Regions from separate parts of the Pseudarthrobacter sp. LT1 genome, predicted to be linked through region 2. Evidence: predicted binding sites of a transcription regulator. Region 2 holds the regulator's gene; the other holds the start of a gene.

Region 1 (11,332 bases), 1.5 Mb from region 2:
GAGAGCTTCCTGCGAGTTGGTGCGCCACGCCATCCGGCCCAGGGAGGCTTCGGGGCCTTCGGTGATGACCAGGCTGTAGCGGTAGTAGTCGCCCCAGCAGCGGAGGTAGACGTTGCCGTCCGTGCGGTCGATGATGCGCATGCCGAACTTGTCCTCGTAGAACCGGGCCGAGGCTTCGACGTCCGGGCTGGTGATCTCGAGGTGGGCAAGATGGGAGAGGGGAGTTTCCACGGTGAAGTCCTTCTGGTTACTGGCTGCGGGTCGGTCGGTGCAGGTCCTGGTATCCACTGTGAAGTACTTCATATATTTGGGGAAGACGAGCTTTTCGATATCAGATATTCGCCGCGCTTATGTCCGCCTGGTCCTAGAGTTGCGGGACGCAGGGCCCGCTGCCCAGCATGGCCAGCCCGGCGAGGTCACCCGCAGCGAAGTTCCTGACGCCCATGTTTTCCGCATACATCAGTTGCGTCGGATCATTGACGTGGTCCAGGCCCAGCACGTGTCCGAGTTCGTGCATGATGATGGCGCGCACCTCCGCCGCGCCGTCCGGGCGGCCGGCGATGATGCCGGCAAGGTCCGGGGCATCAAGGCGCACCTGGCCGGCTTCGAGGACCAGCGGCTGCCCGGCGGCCTCCACATAACCGCTCCCGCCAAGGCCGGCAACATTCCCTGCAAGGCCCGGCGTTTCCACGGGCGTTGACCAGGCGATGAGTACCGGTACCCACCGCTTTCCGTAGCGGTCCGGCTGGAAGGCAGACCGGTCATCCGACGGCGCTTCCGTGGTGGGTCCGTCGTAGACAAACTGCAGGCCGGAGGCCTGGGAGACTGCTGCCACTGCTTCCCGGACCAGGACATCGCCACCCGGCAGCGCATTGTCCGGCCGGACAACGTAATGGACCTGGCGGCAGGGATCGTACGCGACCAGCCGCTGGCCCTCTTTCGGTGACTCCTGCAGCACAAAGGCGGTGGAGTCCGTGCTTGCGGGTGGTCTGCCCAGGGGTGCGGAGGCTGCCTCATACCCGGGCGGCGGCATTTTCGCCCCGGGCAGGTAGGGGGCTGCGGCGGGAAGAACCACACGGTCGAAGAGCGTCGGCGTGAAGTACAGGCAGACCACCAGGGCGATCCCAAGGACGGTCCGCAACTGGACTGTCCGCGACGGGGTGGTCCGCTTCGACCGGGATCCTGGTCTTCCCGCCCTGCTCCGGAACTTTTTCCGGCGCCGGTGAGGGGCTTCAGCACCGCGCCAGGGCGAAGGAGCCTCTGCCCTGCCGTACGCTTCATCGATGGCCCATTGCGGGATACGTCCACTGGGGGAGCGCCGGACGTTTGGCGGGGCGAACCCGCCAGGCATGTCCCGATGAGAATTATCGTCATTCCCGAAGCCGTGCACCGGCACCCCCTGATTCCTGCCGCCCGCCGCCGGTCAACCCTCCCAGCCTAGGGGCGTGCTGCCCGGCCTTGCCGCGGGAAAGGCGCAGGATTTAAGCAAGAAAGGCGGCCGCGCCGGATGCATGCCGCTCCGGGGCCGAAGCGGGCCGGCGGCCACATCGATTGCTCCGTAGATGCCGTTATGGGAGGTCAAAAGGGCATTTACGGAGCAATCGGTGAGGCTTTACTCCTTGCCGAGTCCTGCGGCGGAGGTCTTTCCGTTCGAGACGCTGTTGAGGGCGCGCAGGTCGAAGATGCCGTTGAGGTCGGCCTGCTTGGTGGTGCCCGCGGTGACGCCGTCGGCGAGGAGCTTCTGGTAGGTTCCAGCCAGCGGGTCGACGGTGAAGACGATGTTCTTCAGGGAGCGGTCGATGACATCCGCCTTCAGTTCCGCGCCGGCTGCTTCCTTGAGGGCTGCATTGATGACGGTGGCCTTGTCGCCGGCTGGAGCGCTGTTCAGCCATTCGACCGACTTCGCGTGGCCCTTTAGGAGTGCCTTGACGGTGTCCGGGTGCTCTGCCGCGAACTTCTGGTTCACGATCAGGATGGTGGTGGGGAACTCGCCCGGCTTGCCGGACAGCGAACCGTCCCAAAGGTCCTTTTCGTCCACCAGCACCTTCGCGCCGGCATTCAGCACCAGGCGTGACGCCCACGGCTCAGGCAACCACGCGCCGTCGAGCTTTCCGTCCTGGAACAGCTTGAGGGTCTGGGCATTCTCCGTGGGGTTGATGGCCACGTCACCACTGCCGTCCACGCTGGTCTTGTACCCCTGGGACGAGAGCCAGGCGCGCAGGGCCACGTCCTGGGTGCCGCCCAGCTGCGGGGAGGCGAGCGTCCTGCCCCTGAGATCGGCGGCGGAGGTGATTTCCGGCTTGACCACCAGCTGCGCCCCGCCTGCTGCGGCGCCGGCGATGATGTTGATTGACTGGCCCTGGCTCTTCACGAAGGAGTTGATGGCCGGGTTCGGCCCGATGTAGGTGGCGTCGATGGCCCCTGCGTTCAGGGCTTCGATTGCCGCGGGGCCGGCGTTGAACACCTGGGTGCTGAGCTTGGTGCTGCCGAGTTCGTCCTTGATGAAGCCTTTGCTGACGCCCACGAGGGCCGGGGCATGCGTGACGTTTCCAAAGTAGCCGAGCTTCAGTTCGGCCGCGGGGTTGCCTGACTGGGCAGCCTCCTGCGAGGCTGCCGGTGTCCCGCTGTTCACGGCGGACGCGACGGCGGCGCCCCCACCGATGAGGGCCAGGACGGCTGCGGCGATTCCGATCTTCAGGCCAACCGGGCGTGTGGGCTTGGCTGGCTGCCCGGCGACGATGCGGGTGGAGCCGTGCTGGTCTTCCGGACTCTTGTCCTGCTGGTTTGCCATGGGGAAATCCTTTGCTGGGGCGGATGCTGAGACGAGATTACGGAGCGCCCGGCGGCCCCACAATCAATCCCGTAGCGGGCGTTCACGCGGCGACGCGAACGCTCAACGCGGCGTAGTGCGGCGTCAAAAATCGTCGTGCGGGGACTCTGTTCGGAGGTCCGGCGGAGGGGGCTGTTCGCACCCGGGACGCAACGGCGGCCTTGAATGCCCATCAGCAGGTGCGGGCCGTGATTCGCGTGCAGCCTTGGTGGGTACGTGCACGGCATGGGGATTTTGTAAAACTAATCAAGGAGACTCTCATGTTGCTTTGGATTGCCATCATCATCGCCGTTCTCTGGCTTCTCGGATTGCTCGCGAACATTGGCGGCGGCCTGATCCACATCCTGTTGGTTGTCGCAGTGGTGGTCCTGATCTTCCACTTCGTCCGTGGCAGGTCCCGCGTCTAGCAACCCCGCGTCCCCGCCGCCGGCCCAGCGTCCGGCGGCGGGAACCGGCGGCCCAGGCCGCCTTGAACCGTCACGCCGCCGTGAACCCCTCAGGGCGGCGAGACCCCTCACGCCGCCTTGACCAAAGGAAGCTCGTCCCAGTGCGTTGTATAGCGGGGCGAGCGCATGTCCCGTTTCATGGTCCAGTCCAGCCCGGACTTGATGCCCGCGTGCCCCAGCCCGATGGTGCCCCGCCCGAAGCGGCGGCTCACATCCTCAAGCAGCGGCCCGATGCCGCGTTCCTCATGCCGGTTCTCGAAAGGCTCCAGGGGCGGCTGGTTTCCCGTGGGCCGCAGGTCGGTGAGCATCAGGCCCGCCTTGGCGTATTTGAGTCCGTCCCGGATGCTGGGCAGCAGCGCGTGCGCCGCCCTGGTGAGCAGCAGCGGATCCGCCGTAGGCATTGGCAGCGGGACGCATACCGATGGGTACGCCTGTTCGTGGTCCCGGAAGGGGGACGTGGCAGCAAACGCCGTCAGGACCTTTGCCTGCAGCCCGTGCTTTGAGAGCCTGGCGCTCGCCTGCTGCCCGTAGATGCTGAGCACCTCCCGAAGTCCGGCGGCGGTGGTCACAGGAGTGGCGAAAGAGCGGGAAAAGATCAGCTGGTCGCGACCGATACGCTCTTCTTCCATCGGGATGCAGGGGGTGCCCCGCAGTTCCAGGACCGTGCGCATCAGCACCACCGAGAACTTATCCCTGATCATTACCGGATCCGCCCTGACAAGGTCCTGGACAGTGAAGATTCCCAGCACATTGAGCCGCTTTGTCAGCCGTCCGGCAATGCCCCAGATCTCATCGACAGGCAGCCGGGCCATCAAACCCTCCCGCACGTCAGCCGGAACGGACTCCCACAGGCAGACTCCGCCAAAGGCGGGATTGTTCTTGGCCCATTTATTGCAGAGTTTTGCCAGGGTTTTGGTGGGGGCGATGCCAACGCACACGGGAACCCCCACGTGCCGCCGGACTGCCTCTTTCATCCTCCGGCCAAGGGACAGCAGCTCGTCCGGGGCGCCCTTGACGCCCAGGAATGCCTCGTCGATGCTGTAGACCTCCAGCCAGGCCGAGTACCTGCCCAGCAGTTCCATCACGCGGGAACTGATGTCGCCGTACAGCTCATAGTTGCTGGATTTTGCCACCAGGCCCCACTCCTTGGCCCGCGGCGCAAGTTTGAACCACGGTTCGCCGGTGGCGATGCCCAGTGCCTTCGCCTCCGGGGAGCGGGTCACGGCGCAGCCGTCATTGTTGGACAGCACCACCAGCGGCCGCCCTTCCAGGGAGGGGTCGAAGGCGCGCTCGGCGGAGGCGTAGAAGCAGTTGACGTCCACGTGCGCGATCTGCGGCATCTGCCGCATGTGGACTGGCTTAGCCATGCTGCTCCCCAGGCGCGGGCAGCTCAGACATGGTGCAGGCACCTGGTGGCAACGCCCCAGATGGTCAGCTCGGACAGTGCGGGCACATGGATGTCCGGGTATTTGGGGTTCTCCGCCTGCAGCACCACGCCAGTGCGGGTGATGCGCAAGCGCTTGACCGTCAGTTCCCCGTCCAGGACGGCGATCACCACGGCCCCGTCCCTGGGCTCGAGGGCACGGTTGACGATCAGTTCGTCCCCGTCGCTGATGCCGGCACCCTCCATGGAATCCCCCGTCACCCGGACCACGAAGGTGCTGGTGATGTCCTTGATCAGGTGCGCGTTCAGGTCGATCCGGCCGTCGAAGTAGTCCTGTGCCGGCGACGGAAAGCCTGCCGCCACCGCCACCGGCGAAATCAGCACCGAGAACAACGAGGCGCCCGCATCTATCACGCGGGGACCGACAATAACGCCCACAACACACCTTTATTCGAAAATATGTTCGATAGTTTCAGTGTAGACCCGAGGGCTGACAACGGGCACTCTCTGACGCACTGATAAGTTGCAGAGCCGGGGACTAGACTCGGGTCGAAGCGAGCTCTGGGGGAAGCGATGCGGATGCGTTCAGCAAGATGTTGGTTCGTTGCAGGTGTGCTGGCCGTTCCGCTGGCCGGATGTGAGTACGCCGGTCCAGCGGACACCGTAACCAGATCCCATGCCCAGCCCGGCAGCGGGCAAAAGCCATCGTTCGAGGAAAACGCCGGGCAGGTGGCACGCCTGCTCCAGGCGTCTGCGGATGAACCTGGCTTGCCGACCGACGAGGAACCGTCAGGGGAACTCTCGATTGTTCTCGCTCCCGGTGACTACGTGGTCAAGGGCGCATGTGCGGGCGTTCATGGCGTTAAGGTGTCCATTGTTCAAGGCGAAAAACCGCCGCTGACAGTTCCCTACACGTGCGACTCCGTCCTGGAGCGGTTCATCCGGCACACGGGCGGCCCGATCACCGTCAGCGCCGTTGCGCCCGTCGATAAGCCCGCCGCCGCCGGTGTGCTGCTCCAGCCGAACACTGATCCGCGCGCTTCGGAATTGGAGGACTTGTCGCAGTGGGCAGCCCAACAGCTGCAACCCTGGCTGCCGGGTGAGTTGGGCGGATACGCAGGCTCAAGTTCCGCCATTGGCCAGGGAATATCAGCCGATCCGGGCAGCTACGAGGTGCGGTTCCTCTGTGAAGGAGCGCCTGAGGTTGAGTTTTCAGTGTCCAGCCCGGCGGGGGCAGAAGTTTTGGCTCCGGTGAGCGTCCCTTGCAACGGCGACGTCTTTAGGGCCCCGGTGGAGTTGCGGACCAAGGGGGCAGACCTCACCATGGCCCCAAGTAACGGGGTCAAGAGCCGCTATGCCTTCCGGCTCGTCCCGGCACCGTAGGTAGCCCAACTCGAGGGAGCTGGACGGGATGCCGCCGAGCTTACGCACGGCTCCTGTCCGTGGAATCGGCGCACGGGAGCCAACCGCCCACGTAGACTTGCAGGATGCGGTTGGTAGCAAGCGATATTGACGGAACGATCCTCGGACACGACGGAAAAATCAGTGACCGCACCATCCGTGCCTTCCACGCCTGCCGGGATGCCGGCGTCGAACTGGTGTTTGTGACCGGCCGCCCGCCCCGCTGGCTGCACCCGCTGGAGGAACAGCTGGGCCACACCGGCCGCGTGATCTGCTCCAATGGTGCCGTGGTCTGGGACCTCGAGGCGGACCGCCTGGTCTCCGCCCGCACACTGGCCATCGAGACCGTCCTGGAAGCCCGGCGCATCATCAAAACTCTCCGCCCGGCTGCGCTGTTCGCCGCGGAAACGCTCACCGGATTCCACCTGGAACCCGGCTTCATCGAAAACGAGTCCAGCGAACTGCTCGCCGAATTCACCCCGGCGCCGCTGAAGCAAACCCTCACGGACGATGACTCCGTGGTCAAGTTCCTCGCCATTGTCCGCGACGGCACCCCGGACGACTTCCTCGCGGAGGTGGCGCCCGCCGTCGAACACCTGGCCGCCACCACCCACTCCTCCCCGGGCGTTGCCATGCTGGAACTGTCGCTTCCCGGCGTGAACAAGGCCGTCACGCTTGCTGAATACGCAGGCGCGCTGGGCATCGACGCCGCAGACGTAGTGGCCTTCGGTGACATGCCCAACGACATCGAGATGCTCCGCTGGGCCGGTCACGGGTACGCGATGGCCAGCGGTCATCCGGAAGCCATCCGCGCGGCCGGGCAGCAGGCGCCGCATTTTGACGACGACGGCGTGGCCCAGGTTTTGGAGGCCCGGCTCGCTGCCCTGGGCGTCCAGTTTTCCTGACCCCCGGGCTGCCCCGGACCCGGCACCCCATTTTCACAGGCTGCGCTCACCTGGTGTTCACCTTTACTTCGTAGCGTGAAGCGTGGAGGGCAGGCGCCCTCCCGCCGCTCGAAGGGGGCAATGATGGCACGAAACATCAGGCAGCACGCGGCCGATGCGCCGCAGCGCAAAGCAACGCCCGCTCCGCACTGGAAACAGCTGCGCCAGGGTGACCGGGTCCGGGTCCTGTTCGCGCCCGGTTTCGAGGCAGGCGGCGTGGTGGACACCGTCACGGCGGACCACACCGCGGTGTGGGTCCACCTGGACGCCGGCCGCGGGCGGACCCTGCTGCACTGCGGCGACGGCGTGGACATCCTTCCCTGCGGAGAGACCGCCTGCCTGGACTGACGGCGGGTTTCAATCACGGGTGGGGCGGTAGGCTCGCAGTGTGAGCCTGCCTTTCTTTGAGCACCCTGACGACGCCGGGCGGCAGCTTCCCATCGCCATGGCGCACCGCGGATTCTCGGCTGAGGGCCTGGAAAACTCCATGGCCGCGTTCCGCGCCGGCGTCGACCTCGGCTTCCGCTACCTCGAAACGGATGTGCACACCACGGCGGATGGCGTGCTGCTGCTCTTCCACGACGAAACGCTGGACCGGGTCACCGACGGCAGGGGCCGGGTGGCGGAACTTCCGGCCGCGGACGTGGCCAAGGCACGGATCAACGGCCGCGAGCCCATCCCCACGTTCGACGAACTGGTCACCCAGCTTCCCGAAGCGCGGCTGAACCTCGACATAAAGGACTGGGGTTCGGTCCGCAGCACCGCTGCCGCGATCGAGCGGCACCAAGTGCACCACCGCGTCCTGGTGACCAGCTTTTCGGACCGCCGGCGGCGCGCGGTGCTGAAACTGCTCAGCCGGCCTGTGGCTTCGTCCGCCGGAGTGGCTTCGAACGCCCTCTTCACCTTGCTGGGGCCGGCGCTTCCACGCCCGGTGTTCCGGTGGGTCATGCGCCGGGTGCTCCGGGACGTGCATGCGCTGCAAGTGCCCGTCCGCTATGGGCGGGTGCCTGTAGTCACCCCCGGCTTCATCCGGCGGGCGCATGACCTGGACCTGGTGGTACATGTGTGGACCATCAACGATGCCGGCGAGATGCACCGGCTCCTCCAGCTGGGGGTGGACGGCATCGTCACGGACCGGGCGGACCTGCTCCGCGACGTGCTGCGCGTCCGCGGCCAGTGGCCGGAGAGGCCCGGGCAAGCCAACCGGACGCCCGGCCCGGCCGGCTAGCCCCGGTCTGTTCCAGGCTGCCTAGCCCCGGTCTGTTTCGGTGGGCGCCGTGGCGTCCCCGGCCAGGCCGGCGTCGTCCGCTGTGCCGTTCTGCTCCCGGTCCCCGGGCGCCCTGCCGTTGTGCACCTTGTCGCTGTCGGCGTCCCCGCCCAGCGGGCTGTTGGAGACCGGAGCCGGGGCAGCCCCGGTCTTGAGGCCGGGCGCCTTCTGCTTCTCCGCCTCCATCGCGTTTGAGCCTTCGCTCAGGGACGAGTGGACCTCCACGTCGTCGTTGGGATCTGCCGGGTCCGGCACGTCCGTTTTCTCCGTCGGCTTGGATGTCCCGGCCAGGTCCTCCATGGCGTTTTCTGCTGCCTTGCCAATGCTGTCGCCGATACCCATGTGACTGCTCCTTCCGGCGTTGCGTGCCGGCCGCCCCAGCGGCGTACCGGCCCTACTCCTCCAGAATTATCAGCATGCTTACAATTAGTCCAGTGCTGGGGAACCGAACCGCAGCCGGAGAGGAAGGAAAGGCAATGAGCACTTACCATCCGGAAAATGACCCCGCGAACCCCGACCGCCCGGGCAAGGAAGAGGTGGGCGCCGCCCAGCCCCATCCCGCGGAGCAGCGCAGCCGGGAGTCGGCCGGGTCGCCGAACCCGGATCCGCTGGAAGGCAACGTCACCGGCCTGGAACCGGGCGGGGGAGTCCCGCCGGGAGAGACGCCGCCCGCGGAGGACCAGATGAGCAGGGACCAGGGCCACTCCGAATAGGGCCTGGACGTGCAGCGGGGCGGCGCGCATGCTGCCCGCCGCCCCGCTGCCTGCGTCAGGTCCTCAGGAAGACTCTGTTCCCCGGGCAGTGGCGCGGAGTTCCCCCGGGCCGGCCAGGTGGCGCTCCAGGCCGTCCATATCGAGGCGCGTGTTCCAGCTGGCCCAGTCCTTGGGCCGCACCGACGGCCGGCCGAGCAGGTAGCCTTGGCCGGCGCTGATGCCCAGTTCGGTGAGGACCTTGAGCTCTCCCACAGTTTCGATGCCCTCGGCCACCAGGGTGATGCCGATTTGGTCGGTGAAGTCCACCAGGCACGCAGCCAGCGCACGCTGGAGGCCGTCCTTGTCGACGTCGCCGATCACGTTGCGGCCCACCTTGAGGAAGTCGGGCCGCAGGTGGATCATGCGGCTCAGCGCGCCGGCGCCGGTGTGGGTGTCGTCGACGGCGATGCGCAGGCCCTTTTCCCGCAGCGGATTGATCGAGGAAAGGAACTGCAGGTATTCCTCTTCGGGAATGTCCTGGGTCAATTCGAGCACCACCCGGTGGGTGGGCAATTCAATGTGGTCGAAGAGCTCCGGCAGCCGCGGGTCCAGGCAGGACGTGGGGGAAATGTTGAGGGAAACGTAAAGGTCTTCGGGCAGGTCCTTCGCGGCTGCTGCCGCCGAACCCAGAGCGGAAAACTCGAGGTTGGCGCCCAGGCCCACCGCGGCGGCCTCCGCAAACCACAGCTCCGCGGCTGCGCCGTCGTCGCTGACGAACCGGGAGAGCGCTTCGGCGCCCACCACGGTTCTTCCTTCCAGTCCGTAGATGGGCTGGAACGCGGTCATCAGCATTTGGTTCTCAAGCAGGGTGCTGATCCGTGAAGCGCTGCGGATGGCATCCAACTGCTCCGCAAACTGCGGCGGAAGCGCGGGCGGCGTGAGTCGCATGTCCCTGGCGGCTTCCAGTGTCTCCGTCACGTTGGCGTCGCTGCGCCGGGTCTCGAGGAGATACTCCAGCAGGGCCCGTTCCGGCACGCCTGGATTCTCATCGAGGCTGTTGCTCAGCCGCTGCCGGACGGCGGTTCCCGCAGGATCCGTATCCGCCAGCACGGCGGCGATAATTCCCCATGCCTGTACCCGAACCGACATTAGCAACGCCCCCAGTTGACGAAGTAATGACCCGATGGCCCCATAATGTTCAAATTTCCAAACGCCTTATAAAAGAACGGTGCTGCCAACCTGATTTCCGAGGCGGCGAAAAACCAGACACCGCACGCTGATCGTATAACGGCGGCCACGAAAGTGCAGTAGTTTTTGCGTTACTGGTTAGCGCTTTCCTGCTGGTCAGCCAGCAGTTCCGGAATCTGGTCCGGGGGAATGGGCCGGCTGAAGTAGTAGCCCTGGGCGCTGCGGCAACCCAGGCCGCGGAGGATTTCTGCCTGTTCCGCCGTTTCGACGCCCTCCCACACCGCTTCCAGCCCGCATGCCCGCACCAGTTGCAGGACTGCCGCCACCAGCGCGGGCTGGCTGGGATCGCTCTCCAGCCCGGTGATCAGTGACCGGTCCACCTTGACCCGGTCCACCGGCAGCCGGCGGAGGTAGCTGATGGACGAGTAGCCGGTGCCGAAGTCATCGATCTCGATGCCCACACCCAGGCCGCGGAGCCCGCCCAGCGAGTACCGGTCCAGCTCGTTGCCTTTGACGATTGCCACTTCCGTCAACTCCAGGACAACCTGTTCAGGCCTGACGCCGGTCTCCTGCAGGGTGTTGCGCACGTCCTCGATGAACTGCAGGCTCTGCAGGTCCGTGGCGGAGATGTTGATGCGCACGGAGAACCTGCTATCCACCAGGGCGGCATCAATCCAGGCCCGCAGCTGCTTCACCGCGGTCCTAAGGACCCAGAGTCCAAGTTCGGAGATCAGGCCCGCCTCTTCGGCAAGGGGAATGAACTCGTCAGGCATGATAAATCCGCGGGTCGGGTGGTTCCACCGGACCAGTGCCTCCACGCCTTCGATCCGCCCCGTTCCAAGTTCCACCACCGGCTGGTAGTACAGCGTAAGCGCATCACCCTTGATGGCGGCCCGCAGGTCATCCACCAGCTGGCTGCGGAGCCGGCGCACCAGCAGCAGAGCGGGCTCGAACCGGTGCAGCTTGTTCTGCCCCTCGGCCTTCGAGGCATACATGGCGACGTCGGCCTCCATCAGCATGTCCTCAGGGCTCTGGCCCGCGCTGCCCACGCTGAGTCCGATGCTGGCACCACAGCGCACGCTGCGGCCGGGAAGTTCAATGGGTTCGTTGAGGGAGGCCAGGATGCGGTGTGCCACGATCGCCGCCTGGTCCGCCGATGCGGAGGGCATGACGATGGCGA
Region 2 (11,332 bases):
CCCGGGTCTCCGATGCCCGGCGCATCATCCGCGCGCTGGAGGTCCACGAACTCACCGGGCGCCCCTTCAGCTCCTACATGCCGCGGAGGGAGTACCACCAGCCCGCCGTCCAGGTGGGCCTCGGCGTGGACCGCGGGGTTTTGCGGGACCGGCTGGCAGCGCGCGTGCACCGGATGGTGGACGCCGGCCTGCTGGAGGAGGTCCGGATGCTCGATGCCAAAGGCCTGCGCCGCGGCAAAACCGCATCCCGCGCCCTGGGCTATGCACAGTTCCTGCGGGTCCTCGACGGCGCATCCACCGTTGAGGCTGCCGCGGAAGAAACCATCGTGGCCACCCGGCAGTTTGCCCGGCGGCAGTTGACCTGGTTCCGCGCCGATCCCCGCATCACGTGGCTGGACTGGCAGGATCCGGAGCTCGTGGGCAAGGCAGCGGAGTTGTGCCGGTAGCTGCGGTTTCAGGACCGGCAGCACCCGCCGCTACGCTTGGGATCATGAATGCTACCCCCGCAGAAACCACCGGCCCCGCCCTGCGCACACTGAGCGGGCTCCGCTTTTCCAAGGGGCACGGCACCGGCAACGACTTCGTCCTGGTGGCGGACCCCGAGGGGGCGCACGTAATCGGCGCCGACCAGGCCGCCGCCCTGTGTGACCGCCACCGTGGGATCGGGGCCGACGGCCTGATCAGGGCCATCCCGTCCCGCTTCCTGCCGGAGGGCCGGGAACTGCTCGCCGGCACTCCGGACGCGGAATGGTTCATGGATTACCGCAACGCCGACGGCTCCCTGTCCGAGATGTGCGGCAACGGGGTCAGGGTCTTCGTCCACTTCCTGCGGACGCAGGGCCTGATCGACCTGCCCGACGGCGGATCGCTCACCATCGGCACCCGGGGCGGCGTCAAGACCGTGGTCCGGACCGGAGACGGCTACGCGGTGGACATGGGACCCTGGGAGTTCATTTTCCCCGGTGAAGCCGGCGCCAAGGCCATGGACTCCCTTGTCACCGCCGACGGGCTGGAGGTCCCCCGGCCGGCACTCTCCGTGAGCATGGGCAACCCGCACACCGTGGTGGCCCTCGCTGAACTTGCGGAGCTCACGGGCACACGGCTGTTCACCGCCCCGAAGGTCGACCCGGTACCCGCGAACGGGACCAACGTGGAATTCGTGGTGCCGGCAGAACCGCTGGTCCATGACGGCGTCGGATCCGTAACCATGCGCGTGCACGAGCGTGGCGTGGGGGAGACCCAGTCCTGCGGGACGGGCGCCTGTGCTGCCGCCGTCGCCATCAGGCACTGGGCCGGGGCGGAAGCCCCCGACGCCTGGCAGGTCCACGTACCGGGAGGAACGGTGGGCGTGAAGTTCTTCGCCGGCCCCGGCGGCCACGAGCATGTGGAGCTCAGCGGCCCCGCAGTCATTGTGGCGAGTGGGACGCTTTCTTGACCTTCAGGATCCGGAAGGACTTGGACGTCGATTCGCGGGTCACGGTGAAGGAACTGTCCAGTTCGGCGGCCAGCCAGCGCTGAAGGGAATCAGAGCCAAGGTTCTTCTGCACCACCAGCCATGCGGTGCCGCCCTCTGCCAGGCGCGGCAGCCACAGTTTGAGCAGGGCATGCAGTTCATCCTTGCCGATCCTGATCGGCGGGTTGGACCAGATCGTGTCGAAGCGGATGCCTGGATCCACGGCCTGGGGCGTGCTGGCGACGACGTTGGACAGTCCCAGCACGGCGGCGTTCTCGTTGGTCAGGGTGATGCAGCGTTCGTTGACATCCACGGCGTAGACGTTTGATTCGGGGGCCAGCAGCGCCATAGTGAGCGCCACCGGACCCCAGCCGCACCCGATATCCAGGAGATTGCCCTTTGGATGCGGGGCCGGAACTTCGGCGAGGAGCACCGCGGTGCCCTTGTCGATTCCGTCGGGGCTGAAGATGCCCGTGGAGGTCTGGAGCCGTCGTGTCTGACCGGCCAATTCCACCGTCAAAGGCTTCCGGGTAAAGGGGCCGGCAGGGGACGTGCTGAAATAGTGTGCGGACTCCATAACTGGCCAGAGTAGTTCCCCCTGCAGCGTAATGGGAAACCGGCCTGAAGGCCCTCTGCTACGCTGGAAGGCATGTTCCTGATCTTCGAGTAGCCGGTACGGGCCATGCCCGTCCCGCAGCCTGTCCTCCAGCGACAGTCCGTCCCGCAGCGACGCAGGTTTCCATGCCTTCCGCTGGGGTGCACTGGCCAGACCCTTCCGTCTGAGCCGGCCGCCGGACAATACTCGAAAGTCAGCCTGCTGCTGCACTTCCTGCCATTCTCCGGCCTTTCCAGCCCTGCCGCCGTCCTGACGCGGCATTCGAGCCCCGGCATCGCAGCCGGCGGCGAAACAACTAGGAGAACTGCATGACCGCAGGCCGTCAGCCCAGCGCGAATACTTTCCAACTTCCACCCAATCAGCACTATTCTGGAACTGCCGAATCTTCAAAGGAGACCATGACCAGCCAGCCCAATACCGGTTCCGAACCAGCCTCCCAGGACATGAGTCCGCAGGAGATCCAGGCTGTCATCGACCGGATCCTCGCCAAGGACGGACCGGCCAGAAACGTCAGCACGCCCGGTGGTGAAGGCGGCAGTGGAAAAGCGGTGCTTGGCAAGGCGCAGGCCATTTCCCGCCTTGACGAAGAACACTCAACCTACGATGGCGACCAGCAGGACCTCGAGGAACGGCGCGCGCTGCGCCGGCGGGCAGGCCTGTCCACCGAACTCGAAGACGTCACCGAGGTCGAATACCGGCAGCTGCGCCTGGAACGCGTCGTCCTCGCCGGGCTCTGGTCCGAAGGAACGCTTGCCGACGCCGAAAACTCGCTGCGTGAGCTCGCGGCCCTCGCCGAGACCGCCGGTTCGGAGGTCCTCGACGGGTTGGTGCAGCGCCGCGACAAACCAGACCCCGGGACTTTCCTGGGGTCCGGCAAGGCCCAGGAGCTGAAGGACATCGTCATGTCCACCGGCGCGGACACCGTGGTGGTGGACGCCGAACTGGCACCTTCCCAGCGCCGCGGCCTTGAAGACATCGTCAAGGTCAAGGTCATCGACCGCACGGCCCTGATCCTGGACATCTTCGCCCAGCATGCCAAGAGCCGCGAGGGCAAAGCCCAAGTGGAACTGGCACAGCTGGAATACCTGCTTCCCCGCCTGCGCGGCTGGGGCGAGTCGATGTCCCGCCAGGCTGGTGGCCAGGTGGGCGGCGCTGCTGCCGGCATGGGCTCCCGTGGCCCCGGTGAGACCAAGATCGAACTGGACCGGCGCCGGATCCGTACCCGCATGGCAAAGCTGCGGCGCGAAATTGCCGCCATGAAGCCCGCTCGGGAGACCAAACGGGCCAACCGCCGTCGTAACGAAGTGCCCTCGGTGGCAATCGCCGGGTACACCAACGCCGGCAAATCCTCGCTGCTCAACCGGCTCACGGACGCAGGTGTCCTCGTGGAAAACGCGCTGTTCGCCACGCTGGATCCCACTGTCCGCAAGGCCGAAACCGCCGACGGCCTGGGGTACACCCTGGCCGACACCGTCGGATTCGTCCGGTCGCTGCCCACACAGTTGGTGGAAGCCTTCCGTTCCACCCTCGAAGAGGTCGCCGACTCGGACCTGATCCTGCACGTGGTGGACGTTTCGCATCCCGACCCCGAAGGGCAGATCGCAGCGGTCCGGAAAGTCTTCAGCGAAGTCGATGCCCGCAAGGTGCCCGAAATCATCGTCCTGAACAAGGCCGATGCAGCCGACCCCTTCGTGGTGGAGCGGCTGAAGCAGCGCGAGCCGCGGCACGTGGTGGTCTCCGCCCGGACGGGGGAGGGCATTCCGGAGCTGCTGAAGGCCATCAGTGAGTCCATTCCCCGGCCATCCGTCAAGATGGAGCTGCTCATTCCGTACGACCGCGGGGACCTGCTCAGCAAGCTCCACGAGTCCGACGCCGAAATCCTCAGCCTGGACCACGTTGAGGCAGGCACCAGGGCTGCCGTGATGGTCCGTGAGGGCCTCGCGTCTGAACTGGAACCATTCGTCGTCAATGACTGACCCTGCTGCCGGCGAAGCTGCGCAGACGGCGGGCGAGCAGTTCGTTATTGAACTGCTCGACCGCGCCGTCGCCGGCATGGGCGGACAAAGCCGCACCGGACAACACGAAATGGCCCGCCAGGTGGCCCGGGCCATCGAAACCGGCAACCACCTGTTGGTCCAGGCAGGCACCGGCACCGGCAAATCGCTCGCCTACCTGGTACCGCTTATCGCCCATGCCCTGGAAAGCAACAAGCCGGCCCTGGTGTCCACGGCCACGCTGGCACTCCAGACCCAGATTGTGGGCAGGGACCTGCCCAGGCTCCTGAAGAACATCACGCCGGCACTGGACCGGCCGGTCAAGGTTGCCTTGGTCAAGGGGCGGTCCAACTACGTTTGCCGCCACAAGCTTGAAGGCGGTTTCCCGTCAGAGGAACCATCGGAAGGGCAGCTCTTCTCCCTGGGAGAGGACACCAGCGTTCCACATTTCGCTGCTTCGGTGGGCGGACCATCGTCGCAGCTCGGCAAGGAAGTGGTACGGCTCCGCGAATGGGCCGAAAAGACAACCACCGGCGACAGGGACGAGCTCCTGCCCGGCGTGACCGACCGCGCCTGGCGCCAGGTTTCCGTGACGTCGATGGAATGCCTGGGGGCACAGAAATGCCCGATGGCCGCCGAATGCTTCAGCGAACTCGCCCGGCAAGACGCAGCCGAGGCCGATGTGGTGGTCACCAACCACGCCATGCTGGCCGTCAGCGCGTTCGAGGGACTTGCCGTCCTGCCCGAATACGACGTCGTGGTGGTGGACGAAGCGCACGAACTGCAGGACCGGGTCACTGGCGCCGTGTCCGGACAGTTGTCCGTGGCTATGGTCCACGCTGCCGCTTCGGGTGCCCGGAAACATACCGCCATCACCGTTGACGCCCTGAACGCCGCAGCTGCCAACCTGGAACTGGCCCTTGCCGGCGCACCGAACGGTCTGCTTCCCAACGGGCTGAACGATGACCAGCTCGACTGCGTGGACCAGTTGCGTGAAGCGTGCCGGGCCGCGTTGTCCGATTCCAAAGGGGACAGCAACACCACAGCCGACGGCGGGCGGCAGCTGGCGCGTTCCCGGCTGATGCTCATCCTGGAACTCTGCGAAAGGCTCATTGCTGCACGCGAGAACCGCGAAGTGGTGTGGTTCTCCCGCGCCAGCACCTTCGATCCCGGCCAGGGATACTCACAGCCCGATGACAGTGCGCCGGTGCTGATCAACATAGCCCCACTGTCCGTCGCCGGCAGGCTGCGGGAGGGACTCTTCGCACACCACACCGTCGTGCTGACCTCTGCCACCCTGGCCATCGGCTCCGCCTTTGAACCGGCGGCCGGGGGACTGGGCCTGGTAGGCGACGGGGCCCCCAGCTGGACGGGCGTGGATGTTGGCTCGCCCTTCGACTATCCCAAGCAGGGCATCCTCTACGTCGCCGGCCACCTGCCCAAGCCCGGCCGCGGCGTGTCACAGGAAGCGCTGTCAGAACTCGAAGCACTCATCAAGGCATCAGGCGGGGGCGCCCTGTGCCTGTTCTCCTCGCGGCGGGCCGCAGAAGAGGCCGCCGACGCCCTCCGGCCAAAGCTCAATATGACTGTTCTCTGCCAGGGCGAGTCGACCATGACCGCCTTGGTCAAGCAATTCGCCGACGAACCGGACACCTGCCTCTTCGGCACTATGTCCCTGTGGCAGGGCGTCGACGTTCCCGGAGGATCCTGCCGGCTGGTGGTAATAGACCGCATACCCTTCCCACGGCCGGACGATCCCCTGGTGACGGCGCGTTCGCGTGCCGTGGCGCAGGCAGGGGGAAACGGCTTCATGTCCGTTTCCGCCACCCACGCAGCCATCCGGCTCGCCCAGGGTGCCGGGCGCCTGATCAGGTCTACCGGGGACAAAGGCGTGGTGGCCGTCCTGGACTCACGGCTGGCCACCGAACGCTATGCAGGATTCCTGCGCGGTGCGCTGCCCCCGTTCTGGGCCACCACCGACCGCGCCAAGGCGCTGGCCGCGCTCAACCGGCTTGGTGCCGACGCTTCCTGACGGACTGCCGGACAACGCCTGCGCGGATGCCGCGCAGGCGTGCGCAGGCTAGAGGGAACGCAGGACCGAGACGACCTTGCCCATGATGGTGGCGTGGTCGCCCAGGATAGGTTCGTACTGCGTGTTCTGGGGGAGCAGCCACGTGTGGCCGTCGCGCTGGCGGAACGTCTTCACGGTCGCCTCGTCGTCCAGCAGGGCAGCAACAATGTCCCCATTGGCCGCGTCAGCCTGGCGCCTCACCACCACCCAGTCACCATCGCAAATGGCGGCGTCCACCATGGAGTCGCCAGCCACTTTGAGCATGAAAAGTTCGCCCTGGCCCACCAGCTGGCGGGGCAGCGGCATGACATCCTCCACGAGCTGTTCGGCGAGGATGGGCCCGCCGGCGGCAATCCGGCCCACCAAAGGAACCATGGCCGTATCCAGTGCGGTAGGCAGTTCGGTGACCGTGGCGCCCCCGCCCGCAGCCTGCGGCGCAGGAGACGCACCGGCGCCTTTGCCCCCGCCGTCCAGCGTGAGCGGCATCAGCACTTCCATGGCGCGCGGCCGCTTGGGGTCGCGGCGCAGGTAACCCAGCTTCTCCAACTGGGAAAGCTGGTGGGTCACGCTGGACAGGCTCGCAAGGCCGACGGTATCGCCGATCTCGCGCATGGAGGGCGGATACCCGTTCTCATTGACCGAGCGCTGGATGGTCTCGAGGATCTTTTTCTGCCGAGGGGTCAGGCCCTTGGCTGTCCTCTTGGATTGCGGGGCGGTCCTGCCCCCGGCGGCTGCTGCTGCCATATTCGCCAATGCCTTTCGCTTGCCGCCGGATCTTCCGTGTGCCGCTGTTCCACAGTGCCGCCGGAAGGACTCCCACTGTCATTGTCAGACCCTGCTGTTCAACTTCAGTGGTGGTTGTTCTGTGGTTTCAAAACTAGGCCAGCCACATTGCTTTTTCAAACATTTGTTCTAGCGAGTCTCGACATTGTTCGTTGATAGGTGCTAAAACTTAACAAGCAAAGTTCGAACATGTGTTCTAACCAGCAGGTGCGCCATTCGAATACGCGGCCGGGAGAAGTCCCGGCGCGATATGAACGGCAAGGCAGCAGCGGGCGGACACCCGGGCAGCACGGCAAGTCCAGGAGGGCTTAGTTCATGTCAGCTTTATCTCTTCACCAGGTTTCACCTTCGTCCGCGCCCCTGCGGCTGACCCGCCGGGGGAGGATTGTCCTGATCGGAGTTCCGCTCGTGCTCCTGGCTGTACTCCTGCTGTCGCTTTCGGGCCTCTTCCACTCCCCGGCCAAGGCGTCGGACTCGGCCGCCGACCTTGCGGTGACGCCCACCGTCACGGTGACCGTGCAGTCCGGCCAGTCGCTGTGGGCCATTGCGGGCGCCGTCGCTCCGGACCGGGACGCCCGGGACGTCGTGGCGGACATCGTCCAGCTCAACAACCTTGCCGCGGGCACCGTTCTTCCGGGCCAGCAGCTCTTCGTCCCCACCCACTGATTGTCCGCAGCCGCCGGATCTGCCGCCTCCGCCGGCTGCCAGGGCCCGCTGCCTGCGCTGGCGCCTCACGTGAAGCGGGCGGCCGCGGGACATGCCGAGGGCGAACAGGAACCGTCACATTTTCCGGTCGTTGCCGCGGCAACTAAACTGTTCAGGTGAACGACCAGCTAGAACGTCTGAACCGGCTTCCCCTCCGCAGCAACCTCCGCGGCCTGACCCCATACGGGGCGCCCCAACTGGACGTCCCCATCCTGCTGAACGTCAATGAAAACACCCATGGTGTTCCCGCGGACGTGCGCGCCGCCATCAGTGCCGCTGTGACGGAGGCCGCTGCGGGCCTGAACCGTTATCCGGACCGTGAGTTCACCGCGCTCCGGAAGGCCCTGGCCGAATACCTCGGGCATGGGCTCGATGAAACCAACCTGTGGGCCGCCAATGGTTCCAATGAAGTCCTCCAGCAGATCCTCCAGGCCTTTGGCGGTCCGGGCCGCACCGCACTCGGTTTCCCGCCCACGTACTCCATGTACCCCCTGCTGGCCAGCGGAACAGACACGCAGTACATCACCGGGGAACGCGCGGAGGGCTATGACCTCAGCGCGGAGTCGGCCGCCCGCCAGGTCAAGGAACTGCAGCCGAACATCGTGTTCCTCTGCTCGCCCAACAACCCCACCGGGACAGGACTTGGGCTGGACGTCGTGGAGGCCGTCTATGACGCCGGTGCAGACAGCCAGGCCATCGTCATCGTCGATGAGGCGTACCACGAGTTCGCGCATGACGGAACTCCCAGTGCCCTGACGCTCCTGCCCGGCCGTGAGCGGCTCATCGTGTCCCGCACCATGAGCAAGGCGTTCGCCCTGGCGGGTGCCCGGCTCGGCTACATGGCCGCTGCACCCGAGGTCACCGATGCCCTGCGGCTGGTCCGCCTGCCGTACCACCTGTCCGCCATCACCCAGGCCACCGCCCTGGCAGCGCTCGAACACCGGGAAGCGCTCATGGCCGACGTCGAAGACATCAAGAAGCAGCGGGACCGCATCGTGGCCGAACTGACCAGGATGGGCCTCAAGCCCGCCGCGTCGGACTCCAACTACGTGTTCTTTGGCGGCCTGGAAAATCCGCACCAGGTCTGGCAGGAACTGCTGGACGCGGGCGTGCTCATCAGGGACGTGGGCATCCCCGGCCACCTCCGGGTCACCGCAGGCACTGAGGCGGAAACCACAGCCTTCCTCACGTCCCTGGAACGCATCCTTGCCGGCCACGCCGCGCTTCACGCCTAGACTTGATACTGCGGCGCTGGTCGCCTTGAACCACTCCTTCTCGCACTAAGGATCCTTCACCATGAGTCCAACCGGATCGAATACGGCTGCTGCCCGGACCGCCCGCATGGAGCGTGCCACCAGCGAGTCCTCCGTACTCGTGGAGATCAACCTCGATGGAACGGGCGTATCGGACATCGATACCTCGGTGCCGTTCTACGACCACATGCTGACCGCCCTGTGCAAGCACTCGCTGATCGACATGACGGTCAAGGCCACCGGAGATACCCACATCGACGTCCACCACACCGTGGAGGACGTCGCCATCACCTTCGGCGAGGTCCTGCGGACTGCCCTGGGCAACAAGGCAGGAATCCGACGGTTCGGTGAGGCCACCGTGCCGCTGGATGAGGCCCTTGCCAATGCTGTGGTGGACGTGTCCGGCCGCCCGTACCTGGTGCACGGGGGTGAGCCGGCGGGCCAGGAATACCACCTGATCGGCGGCCACTTCACAGGGTCCCTGACCCGTCACGTTTTCGAGGCCATCACCCTGCACGCCGGCATCTGCCTGCACATGAACGTGATCGCCGGCCGGGACCCGCACCACATCGTCGAGGCACAGTTCAAGGCCTTTGCCCGTGCCCTGCGCGCCGCCGTTGAACCGGATCCGCGGGTTGAAGGCATCCCGTCCACCAAGGGTGCGCTGTGAGCGGGCAGGTCCTGAAGGACGGGGCAGTCATCGACCCGTCGGTGTCGCGCAGGCTGCCGTCGCCGGAAGGTAAGCCCACGGTCACGGTGCTGGACTACGGGTCCGGGAACGTCCGGTCGGCCGTGCGCGCCCTGGAACGTGCCGGCGCGGAAGTGATCCTGAGCTCGAAGCCGGAAGATGTGCTGAACGCGGACGGCCTGGTGGTGCCAGGCGTCGGCGCGTTCGAGACCGTGATGCGCGAACTCAAGGCCGTGGACGGCATCCGGCTCATCGGCCGGCGCGTGGCGGGCGGCCGCCCGGTCCTTGGTATCTGCGTGGGCCTGCAGGTCCTGTTCGAGGCCGGGGTTGAACACGGTACCGAAGCCCAGGGCATCGGCGAATGGCCCGGCAAGGTGGAGGCCCTCCCCGCCGAAGTTGTTCCGCACATGGGCTGGAACACCGTCAAGGTCCCCGAAGGCTCGAAACTCTTTGCCGGCGTCGAAAACGAACGGTTCTACTTCGTGCACTCCTACGGCGTGCAGGAATGGAACTTCGACGTCATCCAGCCCCGGATGGCGCCGCCCCTGGTTACCTGGTCCGAGCACGGCGGACCGTTCATCGCCGCCGTTGAAAACGGCCCGCTCTGCGCCACCCAGTTCCACCCCGAAAAGTCCGGCGATGCCGGCGCGCGGCTCCTGCGCAACTGGGTCGAAGGCCTGCGCAAGCCGGCCGCCGCTGACTCTGGCGCCCCGGCGGCCGACGCCGGCAGTGACGCCTAGATGTGGCCCGTACTCCTGACGGGCCTCGCCGGCCTGCTGATTGGCGGCGGCATCTCGTTCCGGCAGCAGCGCAAGCCCCTCTGGACCCAGGTGGCCTTTTATGTCCTGGCCGCCATGTCGCTGGTCGCCGCCTACCTGCTCACGCTGCCGGCCGGCTGATCCAGGGGCTCTGCGGCCCTGCCTGAACGCGCCGAATTCCAACCGCCTTTGCCCGAAACCGAAGAACCAACACCGAGGATGAGTATGACCACCGCACATGACCTGCCGGTACTTGAACTGCTGCCTGCCGTCGACGTCGTCAACGGCCAGGCCGTCCGGCTGGTCCAGGGCGAGGCGGGCAGCGAAACCAGCTACGGAACCCCCCTCGAAGCGGCACTGAACTGGCAGCAGCAGGGTGCCGAGTGGGTTCACCTGGTGGACCTTGACGCAGCGTTTGGGCGCGGCTCCAACGCCGACCTGCTCCGCGAGGTGGTGGGCCGGCTGGACATCAAGGTGGAGCTCTCGGGCGGACTCCGCGATGACGAGACGCTGGAAGCAGCCCTCGATTTGGGCGTCGCACGCGTCAACCTCGGGACCGCAGCACTCGAAAACCCGGAGTGGACTGCCCGGGCCATCGAGCGCTTCGGCGACAAGATCGCCGTCGGCCTCGACGTCCGGGGGACCACCCTGGCCGGCCGTGGCTGGACGAAGGAGGGTGGAGACCTGTGGGACGTGCTGGGCCGCCTCGAAGAGGCCGGCTGCGCCCGCTACGTGGTGACCGATGTGACCAAGGACGGCACCCTGCAGGGCCCGAACGTTGAACTCCTGCGCCAGATGGTGGAGAAGACCGGCAAGCCCGTGGTGGCCTCCGGCGGCATCTCCAGCCTGGACGACCTCAAGGTCCTCCGCTCGTTGGTTCCCCTGGGCGTCGAAGGCGCCATTGTGGGCAAGGCCCTCTACGCCGGAGCCTTCACGCTGCCCGAGGCCCTCGACGTCGCCGGCCGCCGCTAGGCGCGGGGAAGCAGCCCCGCCATGCCCAGCTCCGAAGAA

Evidence for each region. The regulator LexA, encoded in region 2, represses DNA repair genes until DNA is damaged. The targets are predictions, from matches to a motif close to TCGAACANNTGTTCGA.
Region 1: a site for LexA is predicted at 5,112-5,127, ahead of VIK36_RS00930 (LexA family protein). Genes of this name have one in related genera too.

The regions. Positions count from the first base shown of each region.
Region 1 covers NZ_CP141830.1:183,127-194,458, forward strand. The annotation lists gene VIK36_RS00905 (VOC family protein) at 1-231, opposite strand, end outside; gene VIK36_RS00910 (matrixin family metalloprotease) at 365-1,141, opposite strand; gene VIK36_RS00915 (ABC transporter substrate-binding protein) at 1,613-2,791, opposite strand; gene VIK36_RS00920 (lmo0937 family membrane protein) at 3,091-3,237, shown strand; gene VIK36_RS00925 (Y-family DNA polymerase) at 3,345-4,643, opposite strand; gene VIK36_RS00930 (LexA family protein) at 4,667-5,098, opposite strand; gene VIK36_RS00935 (hypothetical protein) at 5,240-6,043, shown strand; gene VIK36_RS00940 (HAD family hydrolase) at 6,148-6,966, shown strand; gene VIK36_RS00945 (hypothetical protein) at 7,090-7,353, shown strand; gene VIK36_RS00950 (glycerophosphodiester phosphodiesterase) at 7,394-8,233, shown strand; gene VIK36_RS00955 (hypothetical protein) at 8,255-8,614, opposite strand; gene VIK36_RS00960 (DUF6480 family protein) at 8,749-8,985, shown strand; gene VIK36_RS00965 (EAL domain-containing protein) at 9,049-10,113, opposite strand; gene VIK36_RS00970 (putative bifunctional diguanylate cyclase/phosphodiesterase) at 10,284-11,332, opposite strand, start outside.
Region 2 covers NZ_CP141830.1:1,666,243-1,677,574, forward strand. The annotation lists gene miaA (tRNA (adenosine(37)-N6)-dimethylallyltransferase MiaA) at 1-446, shown strand, start outside; gene dapF (diaminopimelate epimerase) at 491-1,435, shown strand; gene VIK36_RS07850 (class I SAM-dependent methyltransferase) at 1,407-2,030, opposite strand; gene hflX (GTPase HflX) at 2,468-4,045, shown strand; gene VIK36_RS07860 (ATP-dependent DNA helicase) at 4,038-6,095, shown strand; gene lexA (transcriptional repressor LexA) at 6,144-6,878, opposite strand; gene VIK36_RS07870 (LysM peptidoglycan-binding domain-containing protein) at 7,233-7,583, shown strand; gene VIK36_RS07875 (histidinol-phosphate transaminase) at 7,739-8,857, shown strand; gene hisB (imidazoleglycerol-phosphate dehydratase HisB) at 8,919-9,545, shown strand; gene hisH (imidazole glycerol phosphate synthase subunit HisH) at 9,542-10,303, shown strand; gene VIK36_RS07890 (hypothetical protein) at 10,304-10,462, shown strand; gene priA (bifunctional 1-(5-phosphoribosyl)-5-((5-phosphoribosylamino)methylideneamino)imidazole-4-carboxamide isomerase/phosphoribosylanthranilate isomerase PriA) at 10,547-11,293, shown strand; gene VIK36_RS07900 (SseB family protein) at 11,315-11,332, shown strand, end outside.